Regions from separate parts of the Mammaliicoccus fleurettii genome, predicted to be linked through region 2. Evidence: predicted binding sites of a transcription regulator. Region 2 holds the regulator's gene; each other region holds the start of a gene.
What was found. The regulator CtsR, encoded in region 2, represses protease genes until heat stress. The targets are predictions, from matches to a motif close to ATGGTCAATAAAGGTCAAACA.
Positions count from the first base shown of each region.

Region 1 (5,492 bases), on a different contig from region 2:
AAAGTTGTTGCAACTGTTGGAAATGGTTTATCACCTGTTGATGTTGCTACAATGACCATTTCAATTTCTTCTTTATCAATACCTGAATCTTCTATCGCTCTAACTGCCGCTTCATATGCTAAATCACTTGTATCTTCATCTTCTGCAGCAAAACGTCTTTCTTTTATACCAGTCATTTTAGTTATCCATTCATCTGATGTATCTAAATAACTTTCAAAATGATCATTTTTTACCACTTGCTTCGGCGCATATGCACCAAAACCTTTTATACCAATATCCATTATATTGACACCTTCTTATAATCTGTTGTTATTATCAGGTACTAATTTAACACACTTTTGCCTTAATGCACAAGCGCTGAGTTCTTTTATGAAATATTTTAAATCGTTTTCATCATAATAGGTATACAATTTATAAAAAGTTAATTATAATGAAAGATATGATATAAAAAGTTACGGAGGATGAGTCATGCATTACATTTTAACATTAATTTGGGCATTCGTATTATCACAAATGATTAACTTTGTTTTACATAGTTTAGGTGGCTCAACAGAATCGCTGAATTTTGTTAGTCCTACAGTTTATGCTATTGTCTTTACAGTAGTTATTATTCTACTAGATATTTTAGTTGGTAAATCTTCTTCAGACAAACAAAACGCACAACATTCATAAAAAATTCCCGTCAATTTTAGTTGACGGGAATTTTTTTATTCATTTATTTCAAATTTCACTTCGTCTTCAACCAGATGTACATCTATAATAGTGCCTTCTTTCATTTCTTGACCTATCATCATTCTCGCTAATGGTGTTTCAATTTGTCTTTGAACAAATCGTTTTAAAGGTCTTGCTCCAAATTGTGGCTCATATGCTTTTTGTGCGATCCATTCTTTAACTTCTTGATCTACATTAATTTTAATGTGTTGATCTTCTAATCTAATATTTAAATTAGTAATAATGTGGTCGACAATGTAGCTCATATCTTTAATTGATAATGGTTTAAATAGTACGATGTCATCCATTCTATTTAATATTTCCGGTTTGAAGTATGCATGTAAACTTTCATTTACTTGTTTTTTAGCTGCTTCATCGATTTCACCTTCATCTGTTACACCATCTAATAAATATTGGGAACCTATATTACTTGTCATAATAATGATTGTATTTTTAAAGTCAACACTTCGACCTTTTGCATCTGTTAATCTACCTTCATCCAATAATTGTAGCAATACGTTAAATACATCATTATGAGCTTTTTCTATCTCGTCTAAAAGAATTACTGAATAAGGTTGTCTTCTTACTGCTTCTGTTAATTGACCGCCTTCTTCATAACCTACATAGCCTGGAGGTGCACCAATTAATCTTGCAACTGAGTGTTTTTCCATATACTCACTCATATCTATTCTTATCATATGTTTCTCAGAGTCAAATAAAGTTGCGGCTAATGTCTTAGCTAGTTCAGTTTTACCAACCCCTGTTGGTCCTAAGAATAAGAAACTACCAATTGGTCTATTTGGATCTTTAATACCTGCTCTTGCTCTAACTACTGCGTCAGAGACCAAATCTACTGCTTCGTCTTGACCTACAACTCTCTCATGTAATATATCTGATAGTTTAAGCAATTTCTCTCTTTCAGTCTCAACTAATCTTGAAACAGGGATTCCTGTCCATTGACTTACAATATAACCAATTTCTTCATCTGTTACTACTTCTCTAATTAATCTATCATGATCAGAACCTGTTTCTTCTGCAAATTCATTTTCAAGTTCTTTTAATTCAGCTTCTATTTGAGGTATTCTACCATGTTTAAGTTCGGCAGCTTTACCTAAATCATATTGATTTTCTGCATTTTCTAACGCTTGTTTACTTTCGTCTAACTCTGCTCTTTTATCTTGAAGAGATTTGATTTGTTCTTTTTCTTGTTCAACTTTACTTTGTAATTGTTGTTGTTTTTCTTTTTCATCTGCCAATTCTTTTTGAAGTTCTGATAATCGAATTTGACTACTTTGATCAGATTCAGATTTAAGTGCATTTTCTTCAATTTCAAGTTGCATAACACGTCTGTTTACAGCATCTAATTCTGTAGGATTAGAGCCCATTTCTGTTCTAATAGTTGCACAAGCTTGGTCTACTAAGTCTATCGCTTTATCTGGCAAGAATCGATCAGTTATATATCGATCTGATAGTTCTGTTGCTGCAACTAATGCTCTATCTTGTATACGTACACCGTGGTGAACTTCATATCTTTCTTTTAAACCTCTTAAAATTGAAATCGTATCTTCTAAGTCTGGTTCTTTAACATTCACTTTTTGGAAACGTCTTTCTAATGCAGAATCCTTTTCAATGTATTGTCGATATTCATTTAACGTTGTTGCGCCGATACAATGCAATTCACCTCTAGCTAACATCGGTTTAAGCATGTTACCTGCATCCATTGCACCATCCGTTTTACCTGCACCAACTAGCATATGAATTTCATCAATGAAAAGTAAAATTCTACCTTCAGACTCTTTTACTTCTTTTAAGACAGCTTTTAATCTTTCTTCAAATTCACCTCTAAACTTAGCACCAGCTACTAATGCTGATAAATCTAATTCAAATATTGTCTTATCTAAAAGTGAATCTGGAACATCTCGTCTAACTATACGTTGTGCTAATCCCTCAACGATTGCTGTTTTACCTACACCAGGTTCACCAATTAATACTGGGTTATTTTTAGTTTTTCTGCTCAATATTCGAATAGTATTTCGAATTTCTTCATCTCTACCAATAACTGGATCCATATTCCCTTTTCTAACTTCTTCAACTAAATCTCTTCCATATTTAGATAATGCTTCATATTGTACTTCAGGATTTTGTGATGTCACTCTATTACCCCCTCTTATTTTATTAATAATTTCATTTATAACTTCTTTTTTATTACCAACTATATCTTTAGTTGTTTGATCGACTTCTATAGATGCTTTTAAAATATGCTCCATAGACATAAAGTCGTCTTGCATTTCTTCTTTAATTTGATTAGCTTTGTTAAATAATTCATTAAGTTTAGGAGAAATATATTGTCCGTATTGGATGTTATCGCCTTTAACTACTGAATATTGATTTAACTTTTGTTTATATTTACTTTCTAATTCGTCTGTATCAATTTGAGCTCTGTCTAATGTTCTTTTGAAAATACTTTCATCTTCATTTAATGCTGATAATAATACAGCTTCTATTTCAATATTTTGTAGTTCATATGATTGTGATAATTGTTGCGCTTTCTCGATAACACTTTGAACTGAATAAGTCATTTGATTAATATCCAAATGTATCACCTCTTTAAATTTTTCATCAGTCTAATAGTTTGACTATCTTTGACCTTAATTTGATTATATACCGTTTGACCTTCTTTGACAAATATAAAGCATCAAAATTACAAACCTTTTCACTTACATTTTATGGTAAAATATAAATGAAAATAAACGGGGAAGTGATCTTTTGCAAACTACATATACAGAAGCAGCTTCAGTTATTGAATACATTAAAACACATGGACAAAAGTTACATTTTCATACTCACCATTATATATACCATACTGAGGACTTATGTAACCATATTTACGTTATTTCTGAAGGAAAAGTTATTACACATCGTGTGATGGAAGATGGTAAAGAATTTAACACTAAACTACTTGGACGTCATAGCATCTTTGGATCCACCACTTTATTTTGCGGTAGAAAAAAACATACCCTATCAGCTAGAGTAAAAGAAGAAGCCATCGTATATAGCATACCCAAAATTCAATTTGAAGAAGCGATTTTAAATGATGAAGTACTTAAATACGAATGGTTATTGTGGGTACAAAACGAAAATGAAAAGAATGAATATTTAATAAGAGATGTTTATACATTAGGAAAAACTGGCGCATTCTATTCTATACTTATAAAGTTATCAAACACATACGGTATTCAAGTTGGAGATAGTATATTGATTAATGTCGATTTAACAAATCACGAATTAGCTAATTTTTGCAACGTCACAAGAGAAAGTGTAAATCGAATGTTGAGCTATTTAAAAAAAGAAAATATCGTATCCGTCAATCATAAAAGAATTACAATACACGACCTTGAATACTTAAAAAAATCCATAAACTGTGAAAATTGTCCTTTATCAATTTGTAGGATTGAATAGAGCTATAACATATATTGAGCTGGATTTGAGCTAGATTTGATACGGATTTGCGCTGAATCGTACGATATCTCTGGAGTCTTCGTGCGTTGTTATTGAATTAAACCAAAAAAAAGCCAAGGATTTCTCCTAGGCTTTTTCTTTATTCTATTAGCTTACACCTAATGCAATTTTAGCGTATCGTGACATTTTGTCTTTGCCCCATGGTGGATTCCAGACAATATTTACTTCTGTTTCTTTAATTTCAGGTAATTCAGCTAATGCTGTTTTAACTTGATCTATAATTTGTGGCCCCATCGGACAACCCATTGAAGTTAATGTCATTTCTACTGTACATAATCCTTCGTCGTCTAAGTCTACATTATATACAAGACCTAAGTTAACTATGTCAATTCCTAGTTCTGGGTCAATTACATTTTCAAGTGCACCAATGATACTATCTTTCATTGCTTCTTCCATATTTTCACCTCATTCTAAAAGTTACTACATATAATATATCAAATTTAAAGCATTGGTTAAAGAAAATGATATGATATTATAGTATGTATCAAAAAGAAAATGACTAAGGAGTTATCGATATGGAAAAACATTTAATCTGTTTAGATTTAGATGGCACATTATTAAACGATGAAAAGCACATCTCACCTTATACAAAAAGAGTACTACAATATTTAAAAAAAGCTGGTCATGAAATCATTATTTCAACTGGTAGACCATATCGAGCAAGTGTAGATTATTATAGAGCAATGGATATGAATACACCTATTATTAATTTTAACGGCGCATATATTCATCATCCGACTGACAATAGATTTGAACCTAAACATGAACAATTTGATGCACGTATAGCTTCTAAAATTTTTCAAGATATTAGCCAACTTAATGTTAAAAATATTATAGCAGAAGTAAGAGATCAAGTTTATATTAATAACTATGACCAAACATTATTTGAAGGTTTCAGCATGGGTAATCCTGAAATTAAATATGGTAAATTAAATGAGTTACTTACGGAATCACCTACAAGTTTATTGATTCAAGCAGAAGATGATGAAATTCCTAACATAAAAAAACATTTAAACAAACATTATGCTGAATTTATTGAACATCGTCGTTGGGGAGCACCATTTCCAGTTATTGAAATTGTTAAAAAGGGTATTAATAAAGGTAAAGCTGTGAAATATGTTGCTGAATATTTGAATGTAGATTTTGATAATATTATTGCATTTGGCGATGAAGATAATGACAATGAAATGATTCAATTTGCTAATTATGGAATTGCTATGGGTAATGCTATACCTGAACTTAAAGAAATAGCAAACGAAGTT
Region 1 is NZ_MWJM01000003.1:16,722-22,213, reverse strand. Features, by position in the region: gene B2G86_RS03090 (beta-ketoacyl-ACP synthase III) at 1-281, opposite strand, end outside; gene B2G86_RS03085 (YjzD family protein) at 469-672, shown strand; gene clpB (ATP-dependent chaperone ClpB) at 708-3,305, opposite strand; gene B2G86_RS03075 (Crp/Fnr family transcriptional regulator) at 3,478-4,170, shown strand; gene B2G86_RS03070 (metal-sulfur cluster assembly factor) at 4,318-4,626, opposite strand; gene B2G86_RS03065 (Cof-type HAD-IIB family hydrolase) at 4,746-5,492, shown strand, end outside.
Region 1: clpB (ATP-dependent chaperone ClpB) is a predicted target of CtsR. The motif match lies at 3,377-3,397, and genes of this name have one in related genera.

Region 2 (5,492 bases):
TTTAGTTTGTTTATCTCTTAAGTTAGCAGCATTTTCAAACTCTTGAGAATGTACAGCTGCATCTTTTTCTTTCTTAACTGTTTCTAATTCTGACTCAAGTTCTTTAAGACTTGGTGGTGTCGTATAATTTCTAAGTCTCACTTTAGAACTTGCTTCATCAATTAAATCGATTGCTTTGTCTGGTAAAAATCTATCAGAAATATATCTATCACTCATATTAACAGCCGCTTCAATTGCTTCATCTGAAATATTGATACGGTGATGAGCTTCATAGCGATCTCTTAAACCTTTTAAGATTGAAATTGAATCCTCAGTATTTGGCTCAACAACTTTAACTGGTTGGAAACGTCTTTCTAAAGCTGCATCTTTTTCAATATATTTACGATACTCATCTAAAGTTGTAGCACCTATACATTGAAGTTCACCACGCGCTAATGCAGGTTTCAAGATATTCGATGCATCAATAGCACCTTCTGCACCACCAGCACCAATAAGTGTGTGTAACTCATCAATGAATAACACGATGTTACCAGCTTGATGAATTTCTTCCATTACTTTTTTCAATCTTTCTTCAAATTCACCACGATATTTAGTACCTGCAACTACTGTACCCATATCAAGTGACATTACTCTTTTACCTTTTAATGTTTCAGGCACTTCATTTTGTACGATAGCTTGTGCTAAACCTTCGACAATTGCTGTCTTACCTACACCAGGTTCCCCGATTAGGACTGGATTGTTCTTCGTTCTTCTACTTAACACTTCTATAACTCTTGTTATTTCGTCTGAACGTCCAATAACTGGGTCTAAAGTGCCATCTTCAGCAATAACTGTTAAATCTCTTGCTAAACTATCTAAAGTAGGTGTTGCTTGGTTTTTAGTCGTTTGTGCATTTTTAGATCCTTGCTCTGGACTACCTAAAGATTTTACAACTTGTGCTCTTGCTTTTGTGATATTCAAGTCTAAGTTAGCAAATACACGAGCTGCGACACCTTCATTTTCACGAATAAGTCCTAATAAAAGATGTTCTGTTCCTACAAATGTATGATTAAGCTTTCTTGCTTCATCCATAGACAATTCGATTACTTTTTTAGCTCTAGGTGTATAATGAATAGCACCTACTTGCTCTTGTCCTTGACCAATTAAATTTTCAACTTCTTTAGTTACTTTTTCTTCAGTAATTCCAAATGCATCTAATACTTTAGCTGCAATGCCTTCTGGTTCTTTCATTAAGCCTAATAATAAATGTTCTGTTCCTATATTTGAATGATTCAATCTCATTGCTTCTTCTTGTGCATGTGCTAATACGCGTTGTGCACGTTCTGTTAATCTACCAAATAGCATAAACTAACCTCCTATTTTTTTATATGTGTTCTCTTAAAAAGGTTGCTCGCTTTTCATCTATTGATTGTTTCGAGTCTTCACCTTCAAAGAATGGTGTTTGTATTGTAACCATTAAATTATCAAAATTAAAGTTATTGCTCTCGATATGACCTAAATCGATACCAAGTTTCATTTCACTTAACCTAAGTGACGCTTCTTCAACAGATATTAACCGAGCTGACTTTAAGATACCTTTGGCACGATGTACTCTATCTTTCGTTTCCATATAGTTAAATCTATCAAGTCTTTGTCGAATTTGTTCTTCCTCGCTAATAATCTGTTCAACAATTTGTGTTAAATCTTCAATGATTTCTTCCTCAGTCTTACCGAGTGTTAATTGATTTGATATTTGATATACATGACCTAAGGCACCAGTTCCTTCTCCATATATACCCCTAATTGTATAACCAAATCGATTTATTGCTTGGCCAATTCTTTTCATACGTTTCATAATGCTGAGTCCAGGTAAATGCAACATTACACTTGCTCTTAAGCCTGTCCCAATGTTAGTTGGACATGTTGTTAAAAATCCATGTTGCTCATCATATGAAATAGTTAAATGTTTGTCTAACTCATCATCTAATTTAGATGCTGTGTCATAAAGCTCATTTAACACAAGATTGTTGCCCATTACTTGTATCCTTACATGGTCTTCTTCATTAATCATGACACTTGTTGATTCATCTTCATTTAATAATACTGCACCAAATTTCTGTTTCATAAGTGCTGGGCTAATTAAATGTTTAAATACTAACTTACTTTGCTCAAGTTCACTTAAATCAGATAACTTTGTAAGTTTTAAATTTGATAATGCCTTACTAACTTTATCAATTACATGACTTCCTGTTTCGTCATCTTCATATTTGAGCGGATGAACTTCGTCTTGAAGGTTTCGAGCAAGTCTTATTCTGGAACTCATTACAATTGGCGTATCGTCTGTACCTTTCATCCAATCGCTAATATGTTCATTAACATGTTCTTCCATCTACTTGACCTCACCTTCTGCTTTCAAAGCTTTAATTTCATCTCTCACAATAGCAGCATCTTCAAAAGCTTGTTCTTCAATTAGACCTTGTAAGATTTTTTCTTTTTCAGCTATTTGTTGCTTAAGTTGAATTTTACTTCTTGATGAAACAGGTATTTTACCTGTATGTTCACCACTTCCTGCTTGAACTCTTCTAATAATTTGAGGTACATCATCTTTAAATGTTTCATAACAGTCATGACAACCGAACTTACCTACTTTAGCAATATCAGTTAACGTCATACCACAAGTAGGACAGTGCTTTTCTTCTTGTGGTTGAACTTGTTTAAAGTTAATACCGTGCTTCCCTACAAGATATTGTAAAAATTGATTCACTACAAATTCCTGATCTAAATTTTGGTCATTCATTTGATCATCTTGGAAATAAAAATGTTCTGAAGCACAGTTTTTACAAATCCACTGTTCAGTTTTATGTTTCTTACCAGCCGATGTTAATTGAATTGTTGCTTCTTCTTTACCACAAATTTCACAAAGCATACTGTCACTCCTTTTTAACTATAATGTATAACGGCAAGTATACGTTTCAATATATTTGCTCGAATGATGTCTCTATATGGTATTTCTATTTGTAATGTATCTCTATGAAGCGTTTGAACAATCATTTTTTTCTCTCTATCCGTAATTAAGTCATTTTGAAATAATCCGTCAACGATTCTAAATGCATTTGCTTGTGATATTTGATCACCTGTCAAATCTATTAAATGTCTAATAAATGCTGATTGATTATTCGTCTCGACTTTTGAAATACGAATATAACCTCCACCGCCTCTTTTACTTTCAATAGCGTAACCGTGCTCATTAGTAAATCTTGTTTTTATAACATAGTTTAACTGGGAAGGTACACAATCAAACTTTTCAGCAATATGCGCACGTTTTATTTCAACGACATCACCTTGAGCCTCTTCCAGCAATTGCTTTAAGTATTGCTCAATGATATCCGACATATTGTGCATTAATCATCACCTCTTTTGACCTTCTTTGACTATATTATATGTTTTGTACTTTATTATTTCAATTAATTTGTTTCTCTAAAAATATTCAAAAAAATATACCGCTTTCAAAAGAAATGAGTTATCATGTAAAGTAGGTTATCAAAGAGAGAATTTTAGGGGAAAGGTGTGTCAATTATGCATTATATTATCGGGATTATCGGTATCTTATTATTCCTATTTCTAGCATGGATTGTAAGTTCAGATAAAATGCGTGTCAGATGGCAGTATATAGGATTAATGATTGTAATCCAGTTTATATTTGCTTTCTTATTATTAAAAACAACAGGTGGATTAACTATCATAGGTGGCATTTCGAATGGATTTAGTTATATCATAGCAAAAGCTATGGAAGGGATAAATTTTGTGTTTGACGGTATGGCAAATATTGATCCAAAGTCCGACAAACCTGTTTCAGTTTATTTCCTTAATGTATTGATGCCAATCGTATTTGTTTCAGCACTTATTGGTATCTTACAATATATTAAAGTATTACCGCTTATCATTAAATATTTAGGATTAGTTATTTCTAAAATAAATGGTATGGGAAAATTAGAATCATATAATGCAGTTGCATCTGCGATTTTAGGTCAATCAGAAGTGTTTATTTCAATTAAGAAACAACTTCCTTTAATTCCTAAACATCGTATGTACACATTAACTGCTTCAGCTATGTCAACAGTTTCTGCATCCATTATCGGAGCGTACTTTACAATGGTTGAACCAAGATATGTTGTAACAGCAATTGTATTAAACTTATTTGGTGGATTTATTATGGCTTCAATCATTAATCCATATACAGTAGATCCTAAAGAAGATGACATTATGATTCAAGAATCAGAAGAAAAACAGTCCTTCTTCGAAATGTTAGGAGAATATATTTTAGACGGTTTCAAAGTAGCTGTTATCGTTGCAGCTATGTTAATCGGTTATGTAGCATTAATTGGTCTTTTAAATGGTGTTACATCTAATATCTTCTCATTTGTTTCTGGTGGTTCAGTTTCTTGGGACTTCCAAACTTTAATTGGATTTGTATTTGCACCATTTGCTTTCTTAGCAGGTATTCCATGGGCAGATGCAGTACAATCTGGTAGTATCATGGCAACAAAAGTTCTTTCAAACGAATTCGTAGCAATGGGTATTTTACCTGAGGCAGATATTTCTGAAAGAGCAAATGGTATCATTTCTGTATTCTTAGTTTCATTTGCAAACTTTGGATCAATTGGTATCATCGCTGGTGCTGTAAAATCATTAAATGATAAACAAGGGGATAACGTTGCACGCTTTGGTATAAAATTATTATACGGTGCTACGCTTGTATCATTCTTATCAGCAACAATCGCTGGATTCTTCTTATAATAAAGTAAGGAGGTTGGGACATAAATCCCAACACAAAATAAATAAGCATGTCACTGAACTGATTTTTTAAAGTTTACAGTGATATGCTTATTTTTTTATGGAGTTTACGATTTTGTTCGTGCATGCTTGCCTAGGGGTATGGCTCGAGCCTGTAGTCTCTCACTCATACTATTCCCTCAGGCGTCAGCACTTACAAAATCGCTAACAATATCTATTTATATAAAAATAAGAGCAGAAATTCAATTTTAATAATGAATTTCTGCTCTTTTTAAAGTTTTAGGATATTTATGTCTTAAGCTCTATTTTGTAATCAAATCTGCTTTTATAGATACTCTTATCAGCAATTTTACCTCGTACTGCTTTTAACACTACCCTTATCAGCAACTTTGCCTAGAACTGCTTTTAACACTAACCTTATCAGCAATTTTACCTAGTACTGCTTTTAACACTACCCTTATCAGCAACTTTGCCTAGTACTGCTTTTAACTCAACTCTTATCAGCAGTTTTGCCTAGAATTGCTTTTAACACTAACCTTATAAGCAATTTTACCTAGAACTGCTTTTAACACTAACCTTATCAGCAATTTTACCTAGAACTGCTTTTAACACTAACCTTATCAGCAGTTTTGCCCAGTACTGCTTTTAACGCTACCCTTATCAGCAACTTTGCCTAGTACTACTTTTAACTCAACTCTTATATGCCCGAGGAAAGCATG
Region 2 is NZ_MWJM01000010.1:5,232-10,723, reverse strand. Features, by position in the region: gene B2G86_RS08955 (ATP-dependent Clp protease ATP-binding subunit) at 1-1,344, opposite strand, end outside; gene B2G86_RS08950 (protein arginine kinase) at 1,364-2,368, opposite strand; gene B2G86_RS08945 (excinuclease ABC subunit B) at 2,369-2,905, opposite strand; gene B2G86_RS08940 (CtsR family transcriptional regulator) at 2,920-3,381, opposite strand; gene B2G86_RS08935 (NupC/NupG family nucleoside CNT transporter) at 3,556-4,776, shown strand.

Region 3 (5,492 bases), on a different contig from region 2:
GCCCAATATTTACCTAACTCAGAATCATTTTTAGATTCTTTTTTACCATCAACATCTTCGAAACGTGTATTTTCAAATACTAATACATCGCCTTCAGCTAATGTATCGATAGCATTTTCTAATTTTTCTCCACGTGTTTCTGGTACAAATGTTACTTCTTTATTTAATAGTTCACTTAAGCGTTCTGCTACTGGTTTAAGTGATAATTCTTTTTTGTCTTCTTCAGTTTTCACTTTACCTAAATGTGAGAATAAAATTACTTTACCGCCTTGCTCGATAATGTATTTTATTGTAGGAAGCGCTTGAACGATTCTGTTGTCGTTTGTAATTGCACCATCTTTCATTGGTACATTAAAATCTGCTCTTACAAGTAATTTTTTACCTTTTAAATCTACGTCTTTAACATTCTTCTTTGACATGATTTGTCTTCCTCCTCTAGATAATAGAAAATACAACATGATTAAAAATAAGCGGAGAAGCGATGTGCTCCCCGCTTACTTATAAGCATAACCTATTTAGTTCATTTATTTAAATTATTTGTTAGCTTGAGCTGCTAAATATTCTAAAGTACGAACTAATTGTGAAGTGTAAGACATTTCATTGTCATACCAAGATACAGTTTTAACTAATTGACGATCTCCAACAGTCATTACACGAGTTTGAGTTGCATCGAATAATGAACCGTAAGTGATACCAATGATATCAGAAGATACGATTTCATCTTCAGTGTAACCGAATGAATCATTTGTAGCATTTTTCATTGCTGCATTGATTTCTTCTACTGAAACTTCTTTGTCTAATACTGCAGTTAATTCAGTTACTGAACCAGTTGCTACTGGTACACGTTGAGCTGATCCATCTAATTTACCTTTTAATTCTGGAATTACTAAGCCGATAGCTTTAGCAGCACCAGTTGAGTTAGGTACGATGTTTTGAGCCGCAGCACGAGCACGACGGAAGTCACCTTTAGAATGTGGAGCGTCTAAAGTATTTTGGTCACCAGTGTATGCGTGGATAGTCATCATTAAACCTTCTACGATACCGTATTGATCATTTAATACTTTAGCCATTGGAGCTAAACAGTTAGTTGTACAAGATGCACCAGAAACGATTTCTTCTGAACCATCTAATTCGTCATGGTTAACGTTATAAACGATAGTTTTTAAATCGCCTGAAGCTGGAGCTGAAATTAATACTTTTTTAGCACCTGCATCGATGTGAGCTGAAGCTTTTTCTTTGTCAGCGAAGAAACCAGTACATTCTAATACTACGTCGATATCTAAATCGCCCCATGGTAATTCTTTAGGGTTAGGATTTTCGAAAGTTTTGATTTCTTTACCGTTTACGCGGAATCCGCCTTCGATAACTTCTACTTCGTCTTTGAAACGGCCTTGTGTAGAATCATATTTTAATAAATGAGCTAACATTGCGTCATCTGTTAAATCGTTGATTGCTACTACTTCGATGTTTTCTACTTCTTGTAATCTTCTAAATGCTAAACGACCTATTCTGCCAAATCCATTAATTGCTACTTTAGTTGCCATTATTGATGGCCTCCTTTATATTTGTTATTTCAAAAAGGCGATTAAACCTTTTATTCCAAGTTAATCATTGCTTTTGCAGCACCTTCATCTGTTATAAGGATAGTATTCTTAGGTGCTATCTCAAGATAAGCCTTAATAGCTTCTGCTTTAGAAGCACCCCCTGCTACTGCAAAAATATTTGTCTTAGTTGCTAAATCTTCTAGTTGCAAACCGATTGTTTTAACGCGATGTACGACTTCACCTTTGGAATTAAAATAATATCCAAAAGCTTCTCCGACTGCATGATGATGTTTCAATTGGCTTAATACTTCTTCTGATGTTTTTCTTCTTTGTGCCATCTTCAGCGCATCACCAATACCGTGAATTATAAAATCTGAATGACGTATTGCATCAAGCACCTCTATTACTGCAGGTTCTGTCAACAACGTTTCATACGAACTTTCACTTACTTGGTCAGGAACATACAAGACCTTATACGACCCACCTGTTCGATTTGCCATACTTGCACAAATTGTATTAGCCTGGAATACTACGTTTTCTCCCAAACCACCACGCGCTGGCGTGAACAAAATGTCTTTATTCAATGGATGTAATGACTCACTAACTCTAGCCATTGTTGAACCACCCGTTACTGAAACTGAAGCTCGATCATACAATGACTGTTCTAGTAGTTCTGCTGTAACATTACCCATTTCTGCTTTAACCATCTCATCTGAATCCGAATTACCTCTCACTATATGTGCTTTCACACCATATCGATTAAATATTTCATCCTCAATATGATTAAAGCTAGAATAAAGTGTTAAATAATGTGATAACGAAGAAAGAATTTGTTCACCTGTTTCGGTCAATTTCATGCCTGTTGATTGAACGCTGAGTAAATCTTGTTGTTTTAACATTTCAATTTCAGTTCTCAATACCCGTTCAGTAATATTCATAACATCACTTAACGATCTTCGACCAATAGGTTGTTTCTTCTCAATCGTCGATAAGATATTAAAGCGTCGATACATCTTGTCAATCAAGTCAGGAACGAGTCTATGTTGTACCTTTAATAAATCTTCCATAAACAAGTCGCCTCCTCTAAGATTAACAGATGGGCATAATCTAACCTAGGTTAGACGTTTTTCGTCCCATGCGGGTCAAAAAAATAATATCTGTTTACAGTTTTATAATACACCCATGACTATAAGATTGCAAGATAAATGCGTTACTCTTTATTTCAATTCATCATACGCCTCAATCAATGTAACAAAATCCACGTTTCCTTCTTGTAAGACAACACCGTTATACTCAACTACTGGTACTCTAAGCATATATTTTTCATGTAATGTATCATCTTCTTCTATATTAATAGTAACAATTTTAATTTCATGATCATATTCATCTCTGAAAAAATCTAATTGTATTTTTGCATCGTCACATAAACCGCAATTTGAACCAATATAAAATTTGATATCCATAAAATCATCCTTCGTTATAATAAGCCTCCCCGAGACGAATCGAACGCCCATTTCAAGAACCGGAATCTTGCGTGTTATCCTTTACACTACGGAGAGATAAATCTTAATTATTAATTTATAATCACTTAACATCTTACGAATATAATAGAAGTATCAACTATAAGGAGTGAAGAATTATGACCACTAATCAAGCAGAAAACATCATTCGAAAAAGATGTGAACATTTTAATATGCAAGTCACTCAAATTCACTGCACTCAGCTTGTTGATTACGGAAACTATTATATCATTTATGCAAACATTGACAACATTTGTCGCAAATTTCCTGTGTATAAATCAGCTATTTAAGTTATAATATTCATCAGTAGGTCATATATTTTGACCATGTTTGACTTTATAGTGTATGATATGGTCATTAAGATATTCAAAGGAGGATTTAACTGATGAATTTAATACCAACAGTTATAGAAACAACAAATCGTGGGGAACGCGCTTATGATATTTACTCACGTTTATTGAAAGACCGCATTATTATGTTAGGATCAGCTATTGATGACAATGTAGCGAACTCAATCGTATCACAATTGTTATTTTTACAAGCACAAGATTCTGAGAAAGACATTTATTTATATATTAACTCACCAGGCGGAAGTGTAACAGCTGGTTTTGCTATTTATGATACAATTCAACATATTAAACCAGATGTACAAACAATTTGTATCGGTATGGCAGCATCAATGGGTTCATTCCTATTATCAGCTGGTGCAAAAGGTAAACGTTTCGCATTACCTAACAGTGAAGTGATGATTCACCAACCATTAGGTGGCGCACAAGGACAAGCTACAGAAATTGAAATCGCAGCTCGTCACATTTTACGTACTCGTGAAAAATTAAACAAAATTTTATCTGAAAGAACTGGACAACCAATTGAAAAAATTGAAAAAGACACAGATCGTGATAACTTCTTAACAGCTGATGAAGCTAAAGAATACGGTTTAATCGATGATGTAATGCATCCAGAAGATATGAAATAAATTTAATATACAAAAAACACCCGAAACTTAAGTTTTGGGTGTTTTTTTGTAGTTTAGCGAAATTAATCTACGTCTTGACTCTTTTTAAAATTTGCAAATTCTGATTAACTAACATCTTGCTAAGGTCATTAATTCTATATTAAAAAGTCCAGGCAATCGACTATGTCTGGGCTTTTTTCTTATTAGCTTATTTTATTGTTTCGCCGCTTCTAATTTTATCTGCCATTTCATTGAGTTTACGTAGTCTATGGTTTATACCTGATTTAGATATTTTTCCTGTACTCACCATTTCTCCTAATTCTTTGATAGATACATCTTGGTTATCTATTCTTAATTTCGCTACTTCTCGTAACCGATCCGGTAAATTATCGATTCCAATTTCTTTATCTATAAGTTTAATGCTTTCTACTTGTTTCATTGCAGCACTTACTGTTTTATTTAAATTAGCTGTTTCGCAATTAACTAATCTATTTACAGAATTTCTCATGTCACGAATAATTCTAACATCTTCAAATTTAAGTAATGCTTGATATCCGCCAATTAAGCTTAAAAAGTCAGCTATTTTTTCTGCTTCTTTTAAATAACTGATATAACCTTTTTTACGTTCTAACTGTTTAGCGTTTAAACCATATTGATTCATTAATGCTGTTAAATCCGCTGAATGTTCTTCATATAATGAAAAAATTTCAAGGTGATAAGAAGATGTTTCTGGATTATTCACCGATCCTCCTGCTAAAAACGCACCTCTTAAGTAACTTCTTTTACAACAATCTTTTTGTAAAATATCTTTATCTATTTCTTGTTTAAACATACCTTCTTGTAGTATACCTAACTCATCTAATATTTCTTTAGCTTTTACTTTTATTCTACTGATATATATATTATTTTTTTTAAGTTTCATTTTCTTTCTTACTAATAATTCTACTTCCACTCCGAAGCATTTTTTTATGAGCGAAAATATACGGCGTGCTATCGCTGCATTTTCAGTTTGTACATTTATGACAAATTGTTGATTAGAAATACTCAAATTCCCATTCATTCTAATCAAAGCTGAAAGTTCTGCTTTTGCGCAACAGTCATCTACTTCAATTCTTGTTAATTCATTTTTCATTTCTGAAGCAAAGCTCACAGCAGATCATCCTTTCTTAATTTATATGTACATAAAAATAATGATATGCCGAAAGACATATCATACGTTTTGTATCTATTTTATCTTACATGGAATAGCCGGGCGTATCAAGTTTTTCAACTTATACAATTGATTATTTTTTTGTAGCCTCTTTGATTACACCAAATAACAACATTATTAAACCAATTATTAAGAAACTTATACCTATTTGTTGATTTGCAATTAAACCAATAAGCAGAAATATACAACCTATTAATACCATCATGATTTGAACATTCTTCATCAATGATCACCTCTTTTTGAAAGCTCTTACATTGATTCTA
Region 3 is NZ_MWJM01000006.1:160,905-166,396, reverse strand. Features, by position in the region: gene B2G86_RS06980 (phosphoglycerate kinase) at 1-419, opposite strand, end outside; gene gap (type I glyceraldehyde-3-phosphate dehydrogenase) at 534-1,544, opposite strand; gene B2G86_RS06970 (sugar-binding transcriptional regulator) at 1,595-2,611, opposite strand; gene B2G86_RS06965 (glutaredoxin family protein) at 2,762-3,007, opposite strand; gene clpP (ATP-dependent Clp endopeptidase proteolytic subunit ClpP) at 3,450-4,040, shown strand; gene whiA (DNA-binding protein WhiA) at 4,228-5,169, opposite strand; gene B2G86_RS13380 (hypothetical protein) at 5,303-5,452, opposite strand.
Region 3: clpP (ATP-dependent Clp endopeptidase proteolytic subunit ClpP) is a predicted target of CtsR. The motif match lies at 3,382-3,402, and genes of this name have one in related genera.